One region of the Bradyrhizobium sp. McL0616 genome, then DNA from elsewhere that is predicted to be linked to it. Evidence: predicted binding sites of a transcription regulator. Region 1 holds the regulator's gene; each other region holds the start of a gene.
What was found. Region 1 encodes LexA, which represses DNA repair genes until DNA is damaged. Its sites were predicted from a motif close to TGTTCNNNNTGTGTTCNG; they were not measured.
Positions count from the first base shown of each region.

Region 2: the regulator LexA is predicted to act here: its motif matches at 3,043-3,060, upstream of uvrA (excinuclease ABC subunit UvrA).
Region 3: the regulator LexA is predicted to act here: its motif matches at 3,600-3,617, upstream of ACPPVR_RS05040 (DNA recombination protein RmuC).

Region 1 is NZ_CP188255.1:4,248,230-4,255,879, reverse strand. Features, by position in the region: gene ACPPVR_RS20675 (autotransporter outer membrane beta-barrel domain-containing protein) at 1-1,487, opposite strand, end outside; gene lexA (transcriptional repressor LexA) at 1,862-2,557, shown strand; gene ACPPVR_RS20665 (hypothetical protein) at 2,744-2,947, shown strand; gene ACPPVR_RS20660 (hypothetical protein) at 3,140-3,574, shown strand; gene ACPPVR_RS20655 (GAF domain-containing protein) at 3,798-4,739, shown strand; gene ACPPVR_RS20650 (ComEC/Rec2 family competence protein) at 4,745-7,030, opposite strand; gene ACPPVR_RS20645 (DUF2171 domain-containing protein) at 7,126-7,359, opposite strand; gene ACPPVR_RS20640 (YybH family protein) at 7,445-7,650, opposite strand, start outside.
Region 2 is NZ_CP188255.1:4,410,380-4,418,029, reverse strand. Features, by position in the region: gene ACPPVR_RS21400 (outer membrane protein) at 256-1,023, shown strand; gene ACPPVR_RS21395 (outer membrane protein) at 1,259-1,924, shown strand; gene ACPPVR_RS21390 (outer membrane protein) at 2,141-2,902, shown strand; gene uvrA (excinuclease ABC subunit UvrA) at 3,157-6,138, shown strand; gene ACPPVR_RS21380 (RNA 2'-phosphotransferase) at 6,201-6,737, opposite strand; gene ACPPVR_RS21375 (HAD-IA family hydrolase) at 6,803-7,444, shown strand; gene ACPPVR_RS21370 (nucleoside hydrolase) at 7,480-7,650, shown strand, end outside.
Region 3 is NZ_CP188255.1:1,039,683-1,047,332, reverse strand. Features, by position in the region: gene dapE (succinyl-diaminopimelate desuccinylase) at 1-1,124, shown strand, start outside; gene truA (tRNA pseudouridine(38-40) synthase TruA) at 1,282-2,019, opposite strand; gene fmt (methionyl-tRNA formyltransferase) at 2,019-2,942, opposite strand; gene def (peptide deformylase) at 2,953-3,477, opposite strand; gene ACPPVR_RS05040 (DNA recombination protein RmuC) at 3,649-4,848, shown strand; gene ACPPVR_RS05035 (GIY-YIG nuclease family protein) at 4,980-5,282, shown strand; gene ACPPVR_RS05030 (AmpG family muropeptide MFS transporter) at 5,442-6,806, shown strand; gene ACPPVR_RS05025 (hypothetical protein) at 6,830-7,267, opposite strand; gene recR (recombination mediator RecR) at 7,295-7,650, opposite strand, start outside.

The sequences.
Region 1 (7,650 bases):
CCGCCGATATGGGATGATTCAATCGTGCCGGCCGCCGTCGTGGTCACCGTGACGTCGCCAATGCCACTGGTGGACGCGAGGACACCGCCTTGCGTGGCGCTGATCGCACCCCGCACATTGACCGTGACCGCGCCGTCGACACCGACCGCGTGGATCGCAATGCCGTTGGTTCCCGTCACAGCGGCGGATGTCACCGTCACCGCGCCGGTCCCGGCGGCCGAGACGTCGATGCCGACGGCACCGGATACGTTGCCGGTCGGAGCAACGACGACGTTGCCGTTGCCACCGCTGCTCGACGCTGTAATGCCAGTGCCGGTACCGGCAACGACGTTGCCGACGCCGGTCACCGTGACATTGCCGCTACCGAGAGTTTGAGCGATGATGCCGTTGTTGCCGCCCGAGACGTTGCCGGTGCGGTCGACCAGCACGTTGCCGCTATTGGCGCTGCCCTGGATCTGCGCGAAGATTGCCGTTCCACCCACCGCCGTCGCGGCGGTGTCGCCGGAACCGCCGACATGAACGCCGGCGTTGGCCGCAGACACGGTGTTGTCCTGACTGGCGTGGATGCCGGCGAGTCCGCCGGTGATCGCGCCGGTGCCGGTCACCATCACCGAACCGCCACTGCCCAGGGCGACGACGGCCTGTCCCGACGAGAACACATTGGCGTTGACGGTGACGTCGATGATGCCGGTGCTGGCGGGGTTGGCGATGGTTGCCTCGATCGCCGGGCCGAAGATCGGGGTGATGCCGCCGATTACCCCCGCTGTGGTCACAACGACATTGCCGCCCCCGCCAGACGACTGCGCAATGATGCCGCCGATATGGGACGATTCGATCGTGCCGGCCGCCGTCGTGGTCACCGTGACGTCGCCAATGCCACTGGTGGACGCAAGGACACCGCCTTGCGTGGCGCTGATCGCACCCCGCACATTGACCGTGACCGCGCCGTCGACGCCGACCGCTGAAATGGCCGAACCATTCGATGCCGTGACCGCGCCGCCGACAGTTGCGGTTATCGATCCCGAGCCGGTATTGCCGAGTTGCAGGCCGCTGCCTGCGCCGGTGGCTGTCACCGTACCCACGCCGCCATACGTGACCGCGCCGCCGTTGCCAACGAGCTGCAACGCATTCACGTTTTGCCCGGTCGTGACCGTACCGGCGTTGGTGAAATTGATCCCGCCACTGGCTTTGGTCGTCACGAGATCAAGGCCAAAGCCATCGATCGTAACGCCGCTGCCGACTTGCCCGATCAGGTCGGCGTTGAACGACTGAATCCGGGCGACCGTGGCGATGCCCGTACTGTTGTTGGTTGTGTTCGTCGTCGTGGTATCAGCCGCGCAGGTCACCGAGACCGGATCGGTGCCCGACGTCGCACAAGCAGCCAAGGCTGGCGCGGTCGCAAGGATACTGGCGACGAACAGCACAGCCGATCCCGCCGCCGCGAGCAACACCGCCGGCTGCCGCGCGCAGAGACATTCCCCGATCATCAGCCCCACCCGCGGCTACAACTCGCCGCGCCCGCCCGTTTGTTCGATTCGATTTCAGGGCCGCTCATCTTAGGAGCCGAGCGAATCATCACAATGCGCAAAGCATCCAAAACCGTCGCGCGTCGGGCGCAAACTTATCGCTTGTGCCTGATCGGCAACAAACCGTCGAACGAGCACAATAACCAGGCGCATTCCCTGCATCGGCGATTTACGCGAACCGGCGAACGTCGTCATGTTCACGGTAAATTAAGGGGTTGCGGAACACATATCGAACATATAGTGTCCGTTCATGATTTGTTTCGAGCATGTAGCGGCTTATTGCTGAATTCAGCGTCTCGGAATCGAACGACATCAACCGGGGGATTTTGGTCGAGATGTTAACGCGCAAACAATACGAGCTTCTGCGGTTCATCAGCGAACGTCTAAAGGAAAGCGGCGTGCCGCCCTCCTTCGACGAGATGAAGGACGCGCTCGATCTGCGCTCGAAATCGGGCATCCATCGCCTGATCACCGCGCTCGAGGAACGCGGCTTCATCCGGCGCCTGCCCAATCGCGCCCGCGCCATCGAGGTGATCAAGCTGCCCGAGCTCCAGGCCGCCGCCGGCAGCCGCCGCGGCTTTACGCCCAGCGTCATCGAGGGCAATCTCGGCAAGGTCCGCTCCAGCGCGTCCGCGGACGAAGGCGAGCGCCCTGTTGCGGTGCCGGTGATGGGCCGGATCGCGGCCGGCACGCCGATCGAGGCGTTGCAGACCCGCAGCCACACCATCAGCGTACCGCCGGACATGCTCGGCTCGGGCGAACACTACGCGCTCGAAGTGCGCGGCGATTCCATGGTCGAGGCCGGCATCCTCGACGGCGACATGGCCCTGATCCAGCGCAACGAGAGCGCCGACACCGGCGATATCGTGGTGGCCCTGATCGACGACGAGGAAGCAACGCTCAAGCGCTTCCGCCGCCGTGGCGCCTCGATCGCGCTCGAGCCCGCCAACGCCTCCTATGAGGTCCGCATCCTGCCGCCCAACCGGGTGAAGATTCAGGGCAAGCTGATCGGGCTGTACCGAAAGTACTGAGTCTTCTGCGCGCCGCCGATTGGCGACCGCGCGCTAACGATTGGAGCGGACGATTGTCCGCTCCGGCTGGATAGTCCTTCTGGTTTTGCACAGATTATCCGGCCACCCCTCCCGCGCTAGATCTTCGGTACGCCGCAAAGAAGCACGCATTGCTTCGCAGGCCTTTGAGAGACCGAGGAGACAAATGTGCGCAAGATCATTCTGAGCACAGTCACGATGGCGCTGATCGCAGCATCAGCGTCGCAAGCCTTCGCCGCGCAGTCGCAGTACCACGTCCGCAAGGCAGCGCAGGCAACCACCGGCGAGCAATTCCGCAATGCCCGCAACGCGGTCGAGCCGGCGCAGCCAGCCTGGCAATATTCGGGTTGGTCGGCACCTGCCGGCCGCTAACGTCGAAGCTCCCAGAATGCACGAAGGCGGGATTTGTTCCTCGCGCATTTGAAAAAAATATTGTGATGGCAGCCTACGGACCCAAGCCGCAGATTTGCCCACAACCCAGCAGACGTTTGCAGGCTTCCACTCTGATAGGGGCCTGTGCCTCAGAAGAGGCGCGGGTTGCTATCTCGAATGAGGAGCACCCTGATGTGTGACTACAGCCTGCACGCCGTCGCGACGCGCCCCGCAGAAGTCGGCGAGACGATCGTCACGACAACCTTCCGCGGTACCTCGACGCGCGGCTTTGCCTCCGAAGCCGACATGTCCGTCGCGGTCTGCCTGCTGCCGGGAACGGAGCTCGCCTTCGCCGACAGTGTCCGCTACGACAATCGCTGGATCTGGACGCGCACCATCAACTCGCGCGTCGGCAAGTTCGGCAAGATCGATCCGCACATTCCCGATCGCCATCATGACGCGATCGAATTCCCCGATGGCAAATACGTGTTGGTGACACAGCTCGTCGAAGGCCAGCGTGCGACCGTGCTGCAATTGCCGGTGACCCAACAAGTCGGCGAGCGCGAGCACAAGCCGCAGATCGTCGCCGACAGGCAGCCGACCATCACCCGCCTGCCGATTGGTTGACACCGCCATCCCCGGCCGCCAGGTCGGAGCCAGGATTGAAATGTCCATCGCCGGCCGCGGCCGGCGGTATGGAGTTGCTTGCACCTCGCATCCGACCGAGAGAGATCAGCCCACCGCACCTGCACGTCGCACGAAGTTTGCGCTGCCCTGCCTGAATTTTGAACGTCCGTTCCGCAAGCAAATGGCCGATGCTGTTTCCGACTTGAGGCGGCGGACACGTTCGATGAAAACCTTCCTTCGCGTCGTTGAACTCTGGGTGCCTGACCGGACCCGCATGCGGCTGGAGTTTGGCGGCGGCCTTTACAGCGAGGGCCTGTCCGCCTTCAAGGCCGTGAGCGAAGATCTGCGCTTCGGATATGACGAGGGGCTTCCCGGCAAGGCCTGGGCGAGCCGCCATCCCGTGATCCTCACCGAATTCGCCAACTCCTATTTCAAGCGCACCGACCAGGCCGTCGAGGCCGGCCTCACCTGCGGTGTGGCGGTGCCGGTGTTTGCCGGCGAATTCCTGCAAGCCGTCATGGTGCTGTTCTGCGGCGACGACGACGCCCATGTCGGCGCGGTCGAGCTATGGCATAACGACCTCGATGTCTCGCACGAGATGGGGCTGGTCGACGGCTATTATGGCAGCGCCGAGATGTTCGAGTTCAACTCGCGTCACACCAAATTCCCACGCGGTTTCGGCCTGCCCGGACGCACCTGGAAAGCGGGCCTGCCGCTGATCATCAAGGATTTGCATGACGCCAAGAGCTTTCTGCGCTGGGAAGACGCTGCCAAGGTCGGGATCAATCTCGGCGTCGGCGTTCCCTACCGCATCGGCACCGACCACACCTGGGTCCTGACATTCCTCTCGGCGCAGGCAACCCCGATAGCACGCCGCTTCGAGATCTGGGTTCCGAACGAGGCCCGTTCGGCTCTGGTGTTTCGCGCCGGCGATTGCAGCGCGCAGACCGACCTCGCCGCGCTCTATGGGACCAAATCCATTCCGCGCGGCGAAGGCAGCATCGGCGGCGCCTGGGCCACCGGCATGCCCGCACTCAACGACGACCTCGCGCATGACGGCTCGATCGCGGCCGTGGAGGCGCGCGCAGCCGGGCTGAGCCGGATGGTGGTCCTGCCGGTGATCGGCAACGCCAGGCTCGAAGCGATGCTGGCCTGGTATCTTTAGCTAGCTCAATCCTCGGCCTGCTGATCGGCCTCCGCCGGCGTTGCGTCCTTGCTGCGCGGCGCGGCCGTCTTCGGTGCAAGGCTTCCGTCGAAATCTCCAGCACCGGCGGTAGCCGGTGACCAGGGACGATCGGCGCCCCTGGCCCTCACCGCCTGAACCGCAAAACCGTCGCCACGCCGCGTCAGCGCCAGCGCGCCGAGGCTCACGAGACGCGGCCGATCGACCACCATGGCCGCGCAGTCGGGCGGCGCAGGCCTTGCGGTCACCACCAGCGCGGCGCGGCTGCAATCATCGGCCAGCGCGTCGATGTGCAGCGCCAGCGCGACCAGGCGGCCGTCGGCAAGCGGCGTCACGCAGCCTGAATCATCGCACGACACGTCGCTAGCGAGGGAGCCGCTCCCGGCATCGCGCGGATCGGCGTCGGCCGCCAGCCACTCCTTGAGCATAAAGCTGTCCTTGTTCGTCCTGATCAGATGCAGCTGCCCGTCGCTGCCCCTCACCGCAATGCTCTGGCCGTCACCCGCGATGAGAATGTCGGGTTGCCGGACAGATAAACCCCAAAGGATCGCAACGAACAGCACCAGCGCGCCCGACCAGCGCAAGGGCGTCCGCAACAAGCCCATCAGGATGAGCCCGAGGCTCGCTGCGATCAGCGGCGCGGTGCCGAAGGCGCCGACGTGGCCGACCGCGCCGGGCAGCGCTGCCACCCAGCGCGACACCGCAACCATCCAGTCGATGCCGATCCCCATCAGCCACCAGAACACGCGGTCGAGCCCAAAGGGCGCTGCGAGCAACCCCAACAATCCCGCGGGCATCACCAGCGCTGAGACCACCGGCATCGCCCCGAGATTGGCGAGCACGCCGAACGGCGTGACACGGTGAAAGTGGAAGGCGGCATAGGGCGTGGTCGCCAGCCCCGCGATCATCGAGGCCATGAACAGCATCGCGATCTCGCGCCCGCCCCACATCGCGATCCGCGCGGTCGCCGAATGATCGGGCGACGCAAACAGGTTCGGCATGCCGATCTGCACCAGCGCCACCAGCCCCAGCGTTGCCGCGAACGACATCTGAAAACTCGGGTGCACCAGCGCTTCCGGTGCAACCGCAAGCACGATCAGCGCGGCCACGGCCAGCGTGCGGAACGTGATGGCGCGGCGGTCGACCATGACCGCGATCAGCACCACCGCGGTCATGAAGAACGATCGTTGCGTGGCCACTTCCGCGCCGGACAGCAACAGATAAAACGCAGCAGCAAACAGCGCCGCGGCCGCCGACCATTTCTTGATGGGGAAACCGCCCGCCAATCCCGGGATCAGAGCCAGCAGCGCGCGCACCGCAAAAAAGACGACGCCGGCGACGACCGCCATGTGATAACCGGAGATTGAGAGAACATGGCCGAGACCCGAGATGAACATCGCGTCGTTGACGGGCGTGGTGATGGCATCGCGCCGGCCCGTGAGCAGCGCGGTCGCGATCGCGCGGTTGTCGCCGTCGAGCGTCGCCCGGATGCGCGCATCGATCGTATCGCGCAGCCCCTGCATGATCGCGGCGTAGCGCAACCTGATGCCCCCGGTCTCCGGCGGCGCCGCCACCGTGATGGCACCCATTGCAAAACCGGAAGCGCCGATGCCCTGAAAGAACATGTCGCGGGAGAAATCGTAGCTGCCGGGCCGCAGCGGCGACAGCGGCGGCATCAGCCGGGCCTTCAACTGCACGAAGCTGCCGACCTCGGGGGCTGTGCCCTTGCGCACCGACAGCCGCACACGCTCCAGCTTGATGTCGCCGCGTGGGGTCTCCATCGCGGTGACGCGGAGCACGAAACGGTCTGTGCGTTCTCGGATGTCACGCGTCTCGACGAAGCCCGACAGCGACACCGAATAGAGCGGCTTTGTCAGCACGATATGGTCGATGCGCGCCGTCTTCCAGGTCGCCATAGCGAAGCCGGCTACGACCGCGGCGATCATGATCGCGGGCGCAAACAGCCGGCTCCGCCGCAACAGAACTGCGCCAAGCGTGAGCGCGACCGCAGCAACGACAGAGAGTACCGGCTCATGATCAGCCGCAAAGTAGACCGCGATCCCGCAGCCGAAGGCGATGGGCGCCCACGGGAACAGCCGCCCGGCCCCAGCCTCTGCGCGTGCCCATTCGCGCAGCGTTTCGACGAGCGAGGGCCAAAGGCCAAAGCCCGCCGGCACAAAGCCGCCAGCGGACGCGGTCCGGCCGACAGGCCAAGTCCCCGCGCCCCCGCCCACGCTCCCTTGGGACCGTACTGGCCGGCCCGGCTCCGCCATTCCCTGCACCCTGCGATACGTGACGGTTGCGGAGGCTACCGGAACGTGCAGCGATGCGAATAGAGTACGGATCAGGAACGGGCGGTGGAAAAGCCCTACTTTTCCTCTTCCATCGTCACGGCGACATCGGCCTTGGCGGAGAGGCGAACCTTGTTGCCCTCGATATCGGCGACAAGCCCCTTGTCGATGAAGTGATGGTGGCCCTTGTGGCTGCCTTCGCCGCTGTCCTTCTTGGTCAGCTTGATGCGATTGCCTTCGACCTTGTCGACGGTGCCGATGTGGACGCCATCGGCGCCGATGACTTCCATATGCTCTGCGATGTTCTGCATGGGAGGATCCTCAATTGGGGACCCACACAACGCGCGAGGTGCGAGTTCGTTGCTTCGGTTGGTATGACGAAGCCGTGCGGGACCGTCAGATCAGCGGCACGCGCGAGGAGGCATGGTGATTGACGATCTTCCAGTCGCCGTCCTCGCGCAGGATGACCCAGCTCATCTTGACCGAGAACTCCGCCCGCTCGCCGGCGAGATCGAACGACACGATCGCGGCCATGTTGATCAGGTCCGGGCTGGCTTGCGCCGCGCTCACCTCGGAAAACACCGCGGTCGGCTTGCGCCATC
Region 2 (7,650 bases), 160 kb from region 1:
GGGGCGCTTGGCGGTACCGCTGTGCCTCTTTCATCACGGAGTTGACTGGAACCTTTCCGGGTTCCCGCGGGTCTGAAAAAATACTTAACATTCATCAAGTTGGCCCCCGTCTCGTTGTCTGATGACTGTTGCATTCCAGAGACGGACTCTGCCTCCCGATGGGACTACGCTGACCTTGGAATTGGTTCATATGGGCGTCGCGCCTGATTGACCGCTTCGGGGACCACGAGAGCGGACAACACTAGGGAGACTGCAATGAAAAAAATTCTGTTGAGTGCAATCGGCATTGTTGCTTTGAGCCTGTCGGCTCCTGCGAGCGCTGCGGATCTTGCGGCGCGTCCCTACACCAAGGCGCCGCCGCCGATGATCGCCACCATCTACGACTGGAGCGGGTTCTACATCGGCATCAACGGCGGTGGCGGCTCGAGCCACAAATGCTGGGACAACGTTGTCCTCGGCGGCGGCGCCCTCGTCGGCGGCGAAGGTTGCCACAATGCCACCGGCGGCACGGTCGGCGGCCAGGTCGGCTATCGCTGGCAATCCGCCAACTGGGTCTTCGGCCTCGAAGGTCAGGGCAACTGGGCCGACTTCTCCGGCGACAATGTCAGCGTCCTCTTCCCGGCACAGCGCAACCACTCGAAGATCGACGCCTTCGGCCTGTTCACCGGACAGGTCGGCTACGCCTGGAATAACGTCCTGTTCTACGTAAAGGGCGGCGGTGCCGTCGTCGCCGACAAGTACGACGTCTTCACCGCGCCCGGCTTCGCCGGTGCCGGCACCCTGCTCGCCTCGACCAATGACAACCGCTGGGGCGGCACGGTCGGCGCCGGCCTCGAGTTCGGCTTCGCGCCGAACTGGACGGTTGGCATCGAGTACGACCACATCTTCCTGGGCAACCGCACCCTCACGCTCAACACGCCCGGCGTCGGCGCCTTCCAGAGCGATCGCATCAGCCAGAACATCGACATGGGCCTCGTCCGCGTGAACTATCGCTGGGGTGGCCCGATCATCGCGAAATACTGATATCCATCTGATATCATTAGTTAATGAAGGCCGGCTGCGTGCCGGCCTTTTTTTGTTTATTCCCCCACGGGAACTATAGGTCAGTGACTATTACATTTTGCGTCTGTTGTGACTTTTGAGAGACACAACTTGCGGCTTCAGTGGTGTAAGCCGACACCAGTTGGACCAGAGCGTCCGATGCCCTTCCGACGCGCGGAAGGCAAAAACAGAAACTGGGACTGGGATTAGGTTGAAAATGAAGAAGGTTTTGTTGGCTTCGGCCAGTTTGCTCGCGTTCGGTGCGTTCGCTTCCGCCTCGGCTGCCGATCTGGCAGCCCGCCCGTACACGAAGGCTCCCGTGGCTGTCGCCTCGGTCTACAACTGGACCGGGTTCTACCTCGGTATCGTCGGCGGCGGCGCCTGGGAAGATTCGAACAGCCCCCGGATGCAAGGTGGCTTCGTCGGCGGCACCGCCGGCTACAACTGGCAGACCGGCAACGTCGTGTTCGGTGTCGAGGCCGATGGCGCCTGGGCTGACGTGAATGCTTCGGCGACGGCACTCGGCATCACCGTGAGCTCCAAGACCGATGCGCTGGGCACCGTGCGCGGCCGCGTTGGCTACGCCGTCAACAACGTCCTGTTCTACGGCACGGGCGGCTATGCCTGGATTGACAACAAGATCAGCGTCAGCGCGCTCGGCCTGACCGCCTCCGACAGCAAGTGGCACTCCGGCTGGACCGTCGGCGCCGGCGTCGAAGCGTTCATCGCACCGCAGTGGTCGGTCAAGGGCGAGTACCTCTATCGCAGCCTCGGCGGCGAGACCTATTTCGCGGGCGCCGTGCCCTCCGGCACGCTCAACTTCCACACCGTGCAGGTCGGCGTGAACTATCACTTCAACGGCCCGATCGTCGCCAAGTACTGATCTAGAGCGCTGATCTGAAGTACTAAGCTTCGCGTCCAACGCCATCGCGTTACGAAAGGCCGGCCTTGTGCCGGCCTTTTTGTTTTTGCGCAGGCTGCGCGAGCACTTGCGCATAAGTTCCATTTTGGGCGCGCTGTGGCTCTCCGGTGACAGACCGTCGCACCTCAAAGGTTGTATCGAAGATCGCAATCAACTTTGGCCTTGGGGGAGTCCGTCTTGAATAAGTTCTTGCTTGCCGCCGCCGGCATCGTCGCGATGACCACGTCCGTTTCGGCGGCTGATCTGGCGGCCCGTCCCTACACCAAGGCTCCCGTGTCGGTTGCCGCGATCTACGACTGGAGCGGCTTTTACATCGGCGCCAATGGCGGCGGCGGATGGAGCCGAAAGTGCTGGGATATCGTCACCAACATCCTGGGCGCGCCGATCGTCCCTGCCGCGTCGGAAGGCTGCCACACCGCGACCGGCGGCGTCGCGGGCGGACAAGTCGGCTATCGCTGGCAGAATGCCGCGTGGGTGTTCGGTGTGGAGGGCCAGGGCGACTGGGCTCATCTCAGCGGCTCCAATGGCCCAAGCTTGGCCGCCGGCGGCGTCGGCTCCGACCGCTCGAAGATCAACGCCTTCGGCCTCGTGACCGGCCAAGTCGGTTACGCCTGGAGCAACGTGCTGTTCTACGTGAAGGGCGGCGCGATGGTCGTGAGCGACAAGTACGAGGGCTTCACTACCGCCACCGGCTTTGTGTTCGACAGGGCGAGCGAGACGCGCTGGGGCGGCGCGGTCGGCGCCGGTCTCGACTTCGGCGTGACACCCAACATCGTCATCGGCCTCGATTACGTGCACGGCTTCATGGGTTCGCACGACAACAGCTTCACCTCGAACATTGGGGCATTCTCCCGCACCGATCGCATCCACCAGGACGTCGACATCGCCACCGCGCGCGTCAGCTACAGGTTCGGTGGCCCCGTCATCGCCAAATACTGATCCGGCTGCGAATGAGTTCCGCGGACGGGCCGGCCTTGTGCCGGCCCTCTTGCGTGTTTTCCGCACTCCGCTACTGCCAGATGCCGCCAGCGCGCCAACAAACCGTTGACGATCCGCAAGTCGCACTGGAAATCCGTCCTCGTTCTTCCTACGTTCGCTGACATACCCATCGGCGCCGATCCCGGTTCCGGGCGAAGCGCGCCTTCAACGTTGGCGCGATCGCGCGCCTTTGGGATTCCTTGAGGACCACCAGGATGGATGAAGTGATCAAGGCGAAGCGCCAACAACCGAACGCGGGCTCCAGCCGGCACGCAATTACGATCCGCGGCGCGCGCGAGCACAACCTCAAGAACGTCGACGTCGAGATTCCCCGCGACAAGCTCGTGGTGTTCACCGGCCTGTCCGGCTCGGGCAAATCCTCGCTCGCCTTCGATACCATCTATGCAGAAGGCCAGCGTCGCTATGTCGAGTCGCTCTCGGCCTATGCGCGCCAGTTCCTGGAGATGATGCAGAAGCCGGACGTCGACCAGATCGATGGCCTGTCGCCGGCGATCTCGATCGAGCAGAAGACGACATCGAAGAACCCGCGCTCCACCGTCGGCACGGTGACCGAGATCTACGACTACATGCGTCTGTTGTGGGCGCGCGTCGGCGTGCCCTATTCGCCGGCCACCGGCCTGCCGATCGAAAGCCAGACCGTGTCGCAGATGGTCGATCGCGTGCTCGCCCTGCCCGAGAGCACCCGCCTCTATCTGCTTGCCCCGGTCGTGCGCGGCCGCAAGGGCGAGTACCGGAAGGAGCTCGCCGAATGGCTCAAGAAGGGCTTTCAGCGCGTCAAGATCGACGGCACCTTCTACGAGCTCGCAGAAGCACCGACGCTCGACAAGAAATTCCCGCACGACATCGACGTCGTCGTCGACCGCATCGTGGTGCGTCCCGACATCGGCCAGCGCCTCGCCGAAAGCTTTGAGACCGCGCTGAAGCTCGCCGAAGGCCTCGCCGTCGTCGAGTTCGCCGACGCGCCGCCAGCTGCGCCCGCCGAAGAAAAAGAGAAGAAGAAGACCGCAAAGATTCACGACAAAAGCGGACCCGAGCGCATCCTGTTCTCGGAAAAATTCGCCTGCCCGGTGTCCGGCTTCACCATTCCCGAGATCGAGCCCAGACTCTTTTCCTTCAACAATCCCTACGGCGCCTGCCCGGCCTGCGGCGGCCTCGGCGTCGAGCAGCATGTCGACGAAGACCTCGTCATCCCCGATAAGGAGCTCGCGATTGGCAAGGGCGCGATCGCGCCCTGGGCCAAATCGTCGTCGCCCTATTACGTGCAGACGCTGACCGCGCTCGGCAAGCACTACAAGTTCACGCTGACCACCAAATGGAAGGATCTGCCGAAGAAGACGAAAGACGCGATTCTCCATGGCTCCGGCGAAGACGAGATCAAGTTCTCCTACGAGGACGGGGTGCGGTCCTACGACACCAAGAAGCCGTTCGAGGGCGTCATCACCAACATCAACCGCCGCTACCGCGAGACCGAGAGCGAGTGGGCGCGCGAGGAGCTGGCGAAGTATTTTCACGACGTGCCCTGCGGCGCCTGCAACGGTTTCCGGCTCAAGCCCGAGGCGCTCTGCGTCAAAATCGGTGGCAAGCATGTCGGCGAGATTTCCGAGATGTCCGTGAAGGGTGCCGGTGCATGGTTCGAGACCGTGCCGGAGGCGCTGAACGCGCAGCAGAACGAGATTGCCGGCCGCATTCTCAAGGAGATCCGCGAGCGTCTCACCTTCCTGCTCGACGTCGGCCTCAACTATCTCACCCTCTCCCGCTCCTCCGGCACGCTGTCCGGCGGCGAGAGCCAGCGCATCCGCCTGGCCTCGCAGATCGGCTCGGGACTGACCGGCGTGCTCTACGTGCTCGACGAGCCTTCGATCGGCCTGCACCAGCGCGACAACGCGCGCCTGCTCGACACGCTCAAGCGTTTGCGCGACTTGGGCAATACCGTGATCGTGGTCGAGCATGACGAGGACGCCATTCTCCTCGCTGACCACGTCCTCGACATCGGCCCCGGCGCCGGCATGCATGGCGGCAACATCATTGCCGAAGGCACGCCCGCCGAGATCATGCGCAACCCGAACTCGCTGACCGGCAAATATCTCACCGGCGAGCTCGAGGTCGAGGTGCCGGAGCGGCGTCCGCCGAACCATCGCCGCACCATCAAGGTCGTCAACGCGCGCGGCAATAACCTCAAGAACGTCACGGCCGAGATTCCGCTCGGCCTGTTCACCGCCGTCACCGGCGTCTCCGGCGGCGGCAAGTCGACGCTGCTGATCGACACGCTCTACAAGGCCATCGCGCGCAAGCTGAACAATGCCAGCGAAGGCGCCGCGCCCCACGATCGCATCGAGGGCCTCGAGCACATCGACAAGATCATCGACATCGACCAGTCGCCGATCGGCCGCACCCCGCGTTCGAACCCCGCGACCTATACCGGCGCCTTCACGCCGATCCGTGAATGGTTCGCCGGCCTTCCGGAATCCAAGGCGCGCGGCTACGAACCCGGCCGTTTCTCCTTCAACGTCAAGGGCGGCCGCTGCGAGGCCTGCCAGGGCGACGGCGTCATCAAGATCGAGATGCACTTCCTGCCCGACGTTTACGTCACCTGCGACGTCTGCAAGGGCAAGCGCTACAACCGCGAGACTCTCGAAGTTTTGTTCAAGGGCAAGAGCATCGCCGACGTGCTCGACATGACCGTCGAGGAAGCCGCCGATTTCTTCAAGGCGGTGCCGCGCGTGCGCGAGACGTTCCAGACCTTGCACCGGGTCGGCCTCGACTACATCCATGTCGGCCAGCAGGCCACCACCCTGTCGGGCGGCGAAGCGCAGCGCGTCAAACTGGCAAAAGAGCTGTCAAAGCGCGCCACCGGCCGCACGCTCTACATCCTGGACGAGCCGACCACCGGCCTGCACTTCCACGACGTCAAGAAGCTGCTGGAGGTGCTGCACGAGTTGGTCGCGCAGGGCAACACGGTCGTCGTCATCGAGCACAATCTCGAAGTCATCAAGACCGCAGACTGGGTCATCGACCTCGGCCCCGAAGGCGGCGACGGCGGCGGCGAAATCGTCGCCTGGGGCCCGCCGGAAGACATCGTGAAGGCGCCGCGGAGCTACACAGGGAAGTTTTTGGCGCCGGTGCTGAAGAAGGCAAGGAAGCCGAAGCGCGGGAGGACGAGCGAGGCGGCGGAGTAGAGGAGAGATCTGCAACCGATAGCGAGGCCGATGCACAGCATCGTCCTCTCTAGTCTGCCGGTCTACACCAGGAACTCCGGCGGTACATGGTCGGTCAACCACACTCCGTTGTCTGCACGGTAGAATTTGAACCCCTTCAGGTGCATGCCGCCCGCATCGATCTTGAAGATGCGAGGCTTGCCGTGGCGCTGACCGACGCGCAATGCGGTCTCCTCATCGGATGACAGATGCACCTGTTGGCGCGCTTGCGGCCTCAACCCCTCCGACAGGATTGCTTCAACAAACCGCGTCGCCGTCCCGTGATAAAGCATTGAGGGCGGTTGTTGGGGTGGCAAGCCGAGCTCCACCGCTACCGAATGTCCCTGTGCGGCGCGGATGTTGAGCCCATCGGCCGACAGCGAAAATCTCTTCTTGTCACTGCTCGCGACGACGCCGAGCAGGTCAGCTCGGTCGAACTTCGTCCCCGCCGCATTGGCTTTTCCAACCAATTCGTCGATATTGACCCAGCCCTCGGCACCAAGCGTCAAACCGATCTCATCGGGCTTGTGTCTCAACACGAAGCTCAAGAACTTGCTGAGTTGAATCTGGTCGACCGACATCTGTGCATTCCTGTTTCACTCTTGTACATCCGGCTATGAATCTCGACCAGCCCCACCGCCATTCCATGCCCTACTCCCTCGCCATCTTCGATCTCGACGGCACGCTCGTCGACAGCTTTCCCTGGTTCCTGCGCACCATCAACGACGTCGCCGATCGCTTCGGCTTTCGTCGCGTGCGGGATGAAGATGTCGAAGGGCTGCGGCATGCTTCGACGCGCGAGATCCTCAGCCGGCTCGAGGTGCCGCTGTGGAAGCTACCGGCGATCGCGCGGCATGCGCGGCGGTTGAAGGCGGAAGCATCGGCGGAGATTGCGCTGTTTCCTGGTGTCGTGCCCATGCTGCGGACGCTCACCGATAACGGTGTGCAGCTGGCGCTCGTGAGCTCCGACAGTGAGGCCAATGCGCGACAGAAGCTGGGTGACGCCGCCGCCCTGTTCTCGCATTTCGATTGCGCCGCTTCGGTGTTCGGCAAGCCGGCCAAATTCCGCCGCGTGATCCGGCGCGCCGGCGTCGCCCCGGCGGAGGTTATCGCAATCGGCGACGAGGTGCGCGACATCGAGGCCGCGCGCGCGGTGGGCATCGCCTGCGGCGCCGTCGGTTGGGGCTATGCCGCGCCGGCGGCGCTGCAGGCGCTTGCGCCCGATCACATGTTCGCGCAGATGGATGAGATCGCGGATATGGTCTTTCGGATGCCACTCAAGGCCTGATCCGCAATCGACATGCACAGCCCGAGGAGACGGTGATGACATTGACGGACGCAGCCCGCCTCAAACTCCTTGAGCCGCCGGTCGGCAAGGTGCGTGTCGTGCTCGACACCGACACCTATAACGAGATCGACGATCAGTTCGCGCTGGTACAGATGCTGCTGTCGCCGGAGCGTTTCGACGTCGAGGCGATCTATGCCGCGCCGTTC
Region 3 (7,650 bases), 3.2 Mb from region 1:
CCTCGGTAACTCCGGCCGATGCCGGTGCGCTGGGCGTGCTCGAAAAAGCCCTCACTGAAGCCGGCTTTACCTGCCACCGCGTGACCTTCAGCGAGCCCGGCATTGCCGACGTCGACAATCTCTATGCGCGCATCGGCACTGACGGCCCGCACATCACCTTCGCCGGCCACACCGACGTGGTGCCGCCCGGCGACGAGAGCGCCTGGAGCGTCGGTGCGTTCTCCGGCGAGGTGAAGGACGGCTTTCTGCACGGCCGCGGCGCGGTCGACATGAAGGGCGGCATTGCGTGCTCGGTTGCGGCGGTGCTGGAGCATCTTGCCGCCAACGCAGGCAAGCCGCGCACTGACGGACACGGCTCGATCTCGTTCCTGATCACCGGGGACGAGGAAGACGTCTCCGTCAACGGCACCATCAAGCTGCTGAAATGGGCCGCCGAGCGCGGCGAAAAATTCGATCATTGCGTGCTGGGTGAGCCTTCCAATGTCGAGACGCTCGGCGACACCATCAAGGTCGGCCGCCGCGGCTCGCAATCCGGCACGCTTTACGTCGACGGCGTGCAGGGCCATGTCGCCTATCCGCACCGCGCTGCCAATCCGGTGCCGGACATTTCGCGGCTGATCGTGGCGATCTCCGACGAGCCGCTCGATCATGGCAGCGCGCAGTTCCAGGCCTCCAATCTCGAATTCACCTCGGTCGACGTCGGCAACACCGCCAACAACGTCATCCCTGGCCAAGCGCGCGCAAAATTCAATATCCGCTACAACGACAACCACACCCAGGCGAGCTTGCGCGAGCTGGTCGAGACGCGGCTGACAAAGGCCTGCGGCAACCGCATCCGCGCCCGCATCGTCTGGGAGCCGTCGAACTCCAACGTGTTCGTAACCAAGCCCGGCCCGTTCACCGACCTCGCGGTCTCCGCGATCGAAGAGGTGACGGGCCGCAAGCCGGAGCTGTCGACCTCAGGCGGCACCTCGGACGCGCGCTTCATCTCGAGCTATTGCCCGGTGATCGAGTTCGGGCTGGTCGGCCAGACCATGCACCAGGTCGACGAGTGCGTGCCGGTTAAGGACCTGGAGAAGCTGACGCAGGTGTATCGGGGGATTTTGGCGAGGTATTTTGGGTAAGCGGCGGCGCTTCTACTAACTCCGCCGTCATCGTCCGCGCAGGCGGGCGATCCAGTATTCCAGAGACAGTGCGAGTATACTGATAGGCGGCGGCGTACTGGATTCCCCGCCTTCGCGGGGAATGACAGTGATGGGCGAGGCTAGAGCTCCCGCCTCTCTAATAGTCCACCTTCACCAGATACAGCCCGTCCGGCGGGGCGACGATGCCGCAGGCGGCGCGGTTGCGGGCTTGCAGCGCTGCTGAGAGATCGTCGGCGGTCCAGCGGCCGTCGCCGACCCAGACCAGCGATCCCACCATCGAGCGCACTTGGCTGTGCAGGAACGAACGCGCCGAGGTGACAATGGCGATCTCGCGGCCGTCGCGCAGCACGTCGAGCTGATCGAGCGTCTTCTCCGGCGACTTGGCCTGGCACTCGGTGTCGCGGAACGTCGTGAAATCGTGCTTGCCGAGCAGGCGCTGCGCCGCCGCATGCATCGCATCGCTATCGAGCCGGCGCGGCACACGCCAGGCGTGCCCGATGTCGAGGGCGAGATTGGCGCGGGTGTTGACGATGCGATAGCGGTAGTGGCGCTTCACGGCCGAGAAGCGCGCCTCGAACGTATCAGGCACGATCTCGGCCTCTAACACCGCGATCGGATGCGGGCGCAAATGTGCGTTGAGACCGTCGCGAAAACGTCCCTGCGGAAATGGCTTCTCGATATCGACATGCGCGACCTGGCCGCGCGCATGCACGCCGGCATCGGTGCGGCCCGCGCCATGCACCCGCACATCCGCCCCGGTCATCGCCTTCACCGCGGCCTCCAACGCGCCCTGCACCGAGGGCAGCGTCTCCTGCACCTGCCAGCCGAAGAACGGCGCGCCGTCATATTCGATGGTGAGCTTGTAGCGGGGCATCAGGCCAGCCGCATCGGCGGCTCGACCTTCACGCCGCGCAGGAAATCGGTGGCCTGCATCCGCGCCTTGCCTTCGCGCTGAAGCTCGAGAATGCGGATCGCGCCCTCGCCGCAGGCGATGGTGAGCTGGTCATCCAGCACCTCGCCCGGCGCGCCGGCACCCTTCGCCAGTTCGCAACGCAGGATTTTTACGCGCGCATTCTCAAGCTCGGCCCAGGCGCCGGGAAACGGTGACAGGCCGTGGATGTGGCGCAGCACCTCGCGCGCCGGCCTGGTCCAGTCGATCCGCGCCTCGGCCTTGTCGATCTTGGCGGCATAGGTGACGCCGTCGTCGCTCTGCTTCTTGAGCTGGAGCCCGCCGCGTGCAAGCGCGGCCATGGCCCGGACCATCAGATCGGCGCCGAGCCGGGACAGGCGATCGTGCAGATCGACCGCCGTCATGTTGTCGGTGATCGCGAGCCGCTCGGCCATGGCGACGTCGCCGGTGTCGAGACCGACATCCATCTTCATTACCATCACGCCGCTCTCGGCATCGCCGGCCATGATGGCGCGGTTGATCGGCGCCGCGCCGCGCCAGCGCGGCAGCAGCGAGGCGTGCAGGTTGTAGCAGCCGAGCTTTGGCGCATCGAGGATCGCCTGCGGCAGGATCATGCCGTAAGCGACGACGACGGCGGCATCGGCATCAAATGAACGAAACGCGTCGAGCGCTTCCGGCGTCTTCAGCGTCTTCGGCGTCAGCACCGGAACGCCAAGCTTTCGCGCGGCCTCCTCGACCGGGGTCTGCTGCAATTGCAGGCCGCGTCGCCCGCCCGGCTTCGGCGCGCGGGTGTAGACGGCCACGATCTCGTGGCCGTGCGCGACGAGCTCGAGCAGCGTCGGCACGGAGAAATCGGGCGTGCCCATGAAGATCAGGCGGAGGGGCATCAACAGAACTCTACTCCACGCGCTTGGCGGCTTTCTCGAACTTCTTCAGCACGCGGTCGCGCTTGAGTTTTGACAGATAGTCGACGAACAGTACGCCGTTGAGATGGTCGATCTCGTGCTGAATGCAGGTGGCGAAGAGGCCTTCGGCGTCCTCCTCGCGCACTTTGCCGTCGAGATCGGTGAAGCGCACGCGCACCTTCGCGGGCCGCTCGACCTCCTCGTAATATTCCGGGATCGACAGACAGCCTTCCTCGTAGACCGACAGTTCTTCGGAGGAGGCCACGATCTCGGGATTGATGAAGACGCGCGGCTCCGGCTTGGTCTCGCCGTCCTGGTCAGGCTTGGCGAGGTCCATGGTGATGAGCCGCAGCGGCTGCGCTATCTGGATCGCCGCGAGCCCGATGCCGGGCGCGTCGTACATGGTCTCGAACATGTCGTCGGCAAGCTTGCGGATCTCCGGCGTGACCTTCTCGATCGGCTTGGAGACCAGACGCAGCTGCCTGTCGGGCAGGATGATGATTTCTCTGAGGGCCATGGCCGCGATTTAAGCCGCGCGCGACAAGTGGTCAATGCGGAGCGGAACCCCGTTAACGATCCGCTAACCATAAAACTTAGGGTTTCGTTAACCATAAAAATTAACGGCCGATTTACCATAAATGTTCGCTATTCGTTCGTGCGGACAGGCGAATCGGCTAGAAGGACAGGCATGAACGAGATCATTTTCCTGGCTGGCGACTGGCCGGTGCGCACCGTGGACGTGCTGATCGGCTTCGGCTCCCTCGTCCTCATCCTGCTGCTGGTGATTGCGGTGGTGATCGCCCGCTCGGGGCGGCGCGGTGCGGAACTCGCGATGGCGAATGTCATCCGGGCCGACGAACTCGAGGAGCGCGTGAGCCAGATGCTGCACGCCCAAAGCGAGGCGTCGGGCCGGGTCGACGCCATGACCCAGACGCTGGCCGGCCGTCAGGCCGACATGGCGCGCGCGGTCAACGAGCGGCTGGATTCGGTGACCCATCGCGTCGGCCAGTCCATGGAGAACACCACCCGCAACACCATGGAGAGTCTGCGCGCGCTGCACGAGCGGCTCGGCATCATCGACAGCGCCCACAAGAACCTCACCGACCTCACCACGCAGGTCACCACCTTGCGCGACGTGCTCGCCAACAAGCAGTCGCGCGGCGCCTTTGGCCAGGCGCGGATGGAGGCGATCGTCCAGGACGGTCTGCCGAAGGGCGCTTACGAATTCCAGTTCACACTCTCGACCGGAAAGCGGCCTGACTGCGTGGTGTTCCTGCCCGACCAGCGGCCGCTCTGCATCGACGCGAAATTTCCGCTGGAGGCGATGACCGCGCTGCACGACGCCCGGACCGACGAGGAGAAGCGCGTTGCCACGCAGCGGCTGCGCGGCGACGTGATGAAGCATGTCAGCGACATCGCCGACAAATATCTCGTCGCAGGCGAGACCCAGGAGATGGCGCTGATGTTCGTGCCATCGGAATCGGTCTACGCCGAGATCCACGACGGTTTCGACGACGTGATCCAGAAGGCCTATCGCGCTCGCGTCGTGCTGGTGTCGCCCTCGCTGCTGATGCTCGCGATCCAGGTGATGCAGCAGATCATGAAGGACGCGCGCATGCGCGACGCCGCCGATCAGATCCGCACCGAGGTGATCAAGCTCGGCGACGATTTGGGCCGCCTGCGCGACCGCGTGCTGAAGCTCCAGAAGCATTTTGCCGACGCCAACGAGGACGTCCGGCAAGTGCTGATCTCCGCCGACAAGATCGAGAAGCGCGCGGGACGGATCGAGGAGCTCGATTTCAGCAAGACCGACGCGCCGGAGGGGCCGCATCTGGTGGCAACGGCTGCGGCGGAGCTGTTCCCGAGGAAGCTCCAGGCGGGGGAGTAGATTTGGGCACACTGTCATGCCCCGCGAAGGCGGGGCATCGAGTACGCCGCAGCGGTTGTGATTGAATCGAGGTGCAGGTGAATACTGGATCGTCCGCCTTCGCGGACGATGACGGTTGAGAGAGACGGCAGATGGGCGCACGCTGCTACTACATCTACATTCTCGCCAGCAAGATCGGCGGAACGCTGTATATCGGCGTGACGAACGATCTCATCCGCCGCGTGGCGGAACATAAATCCAAGCTCATCGAGAGTTTTACCGAAAAGTACGATGTCGCCCGGCTCGTCTATTTCGAACAGTTCGACGATCCGGAAAATGCGATCAAACGAGAGAAGCTTCTTAAGAAGTGGAACAGAGCCTGGAAGATTCGTTTGGTCGAGAAGCAAAATCCGAATTGGGACGATCTTTATCCAGGAATAGCCGGGCCGCCATAGCGCTGTCATGCCCCGCGAAGCGGGGCATCCAGTACGCCGCGGCAGGAGTGATTGAACCGAGGCGCTGGTGAGTACTGGATCGTCCGCCTTCGCGGACGATGACACTGAGAGGGCGACGACAGCTCCCTTGTGGCCGCCAGAATCTGCTAACACCTCCCCATGACCGCACCCGACGCGACCTCCCCCGCCGCGACCTCCGCCCCCGCCCCGTCCTGGCGCGACAGCCTTGCCGTGTACCTGCAGCCGCGGGTGCTGATCGTGCTGTTCCTCGGCTTCTCCTCCGGGCTGCCGCTGGCGCTGTCGGGCTCGACGCTGCTGGTGTGGATGCGGGAGGCCGGGGTCGATCTCAAAACCATCGGGCTGTTCGCGCTGGTCGGCACGCCCTACACGCTGAAATTTTTGTGGGCGCCGCTGGTGGACGCGCTGCATGTGCCGCTGTTCACGCGCACCTTTGGGCGGCGGCGCGGCTGGCTGCTGTTCTCGCAGCTGCTGCTGATCATCGCGATCCTGCTGCTGGCGCTGACCGATCCCGCGCGCTCGCCGTTCTATGTCGCGCTTGGCGCTCTGCTGGTGGCGACGACGTCGTCGACGCAGGACATCGTGGTCGATGCCTTCCGTGTCGAGAGCCTGCCGGAGAGTGAGCAGGCCGCCGGCATGGCGGCCTACGTCGCGGCCTATCGCATCGGCATGCTGGTCTCGACCGCAGGCGCGCTGTTCATCGTCTCGGGCTTCGAGGGCACCGGCATCCCGCGTGCGTCGGCCTGGATGTGGGGCTATGTGGTGATGGCGGCGATGGTGCTGATCGGGACGATCACCGCGCTGGCCGCGACCGAACCGGAGCAATCGGTGCGCACCGAAGCGGCGACGCAAGAAGAGACCGCGTTCGCGCGCGTGCTCAATGCCGCGATCGGTGCCTTCTCGGAATTCCTGTCGCGCAAGGACGCGCTCGCCGCACTCGCCTTCGTGGTGCTGTTCAAGTTCACCGACGCCTTCTCTGGAACGATGACCGCGCCGTTCGTGATCGACCTCGGCTTCACCCGCAACGACTATGCGGCGATCGTGAAAGGCGTCGGCCTCGCGGCGACACTGATCGGCGGTTTTGTCGGCGGTTTTTTCGCGCGGCGTTATCCGCTTGCGACCAGCCTCTGGATCGGCGGCGCAGTGCAGGCGCTGGCGAACCTCTCCTTCTCCTGGCTCGCGGTCGCAGGCGCCAGCCAGTGGGCACTCGCCTTCGCCATCACGTGCGAGAATTTCACCAGCGCCATCGGCACGGTGATCTTCGTCGCCTATCTTTCGGCGCTTTGCCAGAACCCGCTGCACACGGCGACGCAATATGCGCTGCTCACCGCTCTTGCGGCGGTGGGGCGGACGTATCTCTCGTCAGGTGCCGGCTTCGTGGCTGATACGACCGGCTGGCCGCTGTTCTTCATGATCTGCGTGCTGGTGGCGATCCCGAGCCTGGTGCTGCTGACATGGCTGCAGAAGCGCGGGCATTTTGAGGCGCTGGGGCCGGTGCGGGTGTAGGCGGAGAGAGCGTCCCGCTCTCCCTACTGCTTCCTGACCAAGCTCCACTTCGTGACCACGGCTTCGCTCATCTGGCCGGGATCGCTGGCGCAGGCGACCTCGTCGACCTTGACCGAGATTTCCTTGCCGACGAACGACTTCAACTGCGTGGCCTGCGCGTCGCTGGAGGTGACGAGCTGGAAGGTCTCAGGGCCGGTCTCGAGATTGCACAGCCCGCTCGGCGCCGGCAGGCGGCGCGGCTCGGAGGTGATCTGGTAGGTCGCGATCCGCTTGCCGACGTTCTTGACGTCGCGCACTTTCAATGCGGTCAGCTCGCCCGACAGCACCTCGCCGGTGTTGATCGGCTTGCCGGGCTTCGACGGCGGCATTGCCTCGCCGTCCTGCTGCGCGGAGACGGCCGGGGTCACCACACTCATCATCATCGCGACCAAAGCCAGCCGTTTGGCGAATCGTTTCGTCATGTCATCCGTTCCGTAAAGTCTGGATTGCTAGAACAGGGTCCGCTGCCGCATCGCGGCCGATAGCGTCCCTTCATCGAGATAATCAAGCTCGCCACCGACCGGCACACCATGAGCCAGACGGGTTACTTTTACGTTGGCGTCCTGGAGCAGGTCGGTGATGTAATGCGCCGTGGTCTGGCCGTCGACCGTCGCATTCAGCGCCAGGATGACTTCGTGCACCTCGGCGGCATGCGCACGGGCGACCAGCGCGTCGATGGTGAGGTCCTGCGGACCGACACCGTCGAGCGGCGACAAGGTCGCACCGAGCACGTGGTAGCGCCCATGCGTCGCATTGGCCCGCTCCAGCGCCCAGAGGTCGGCGACATCAGCCACGACCACGATGA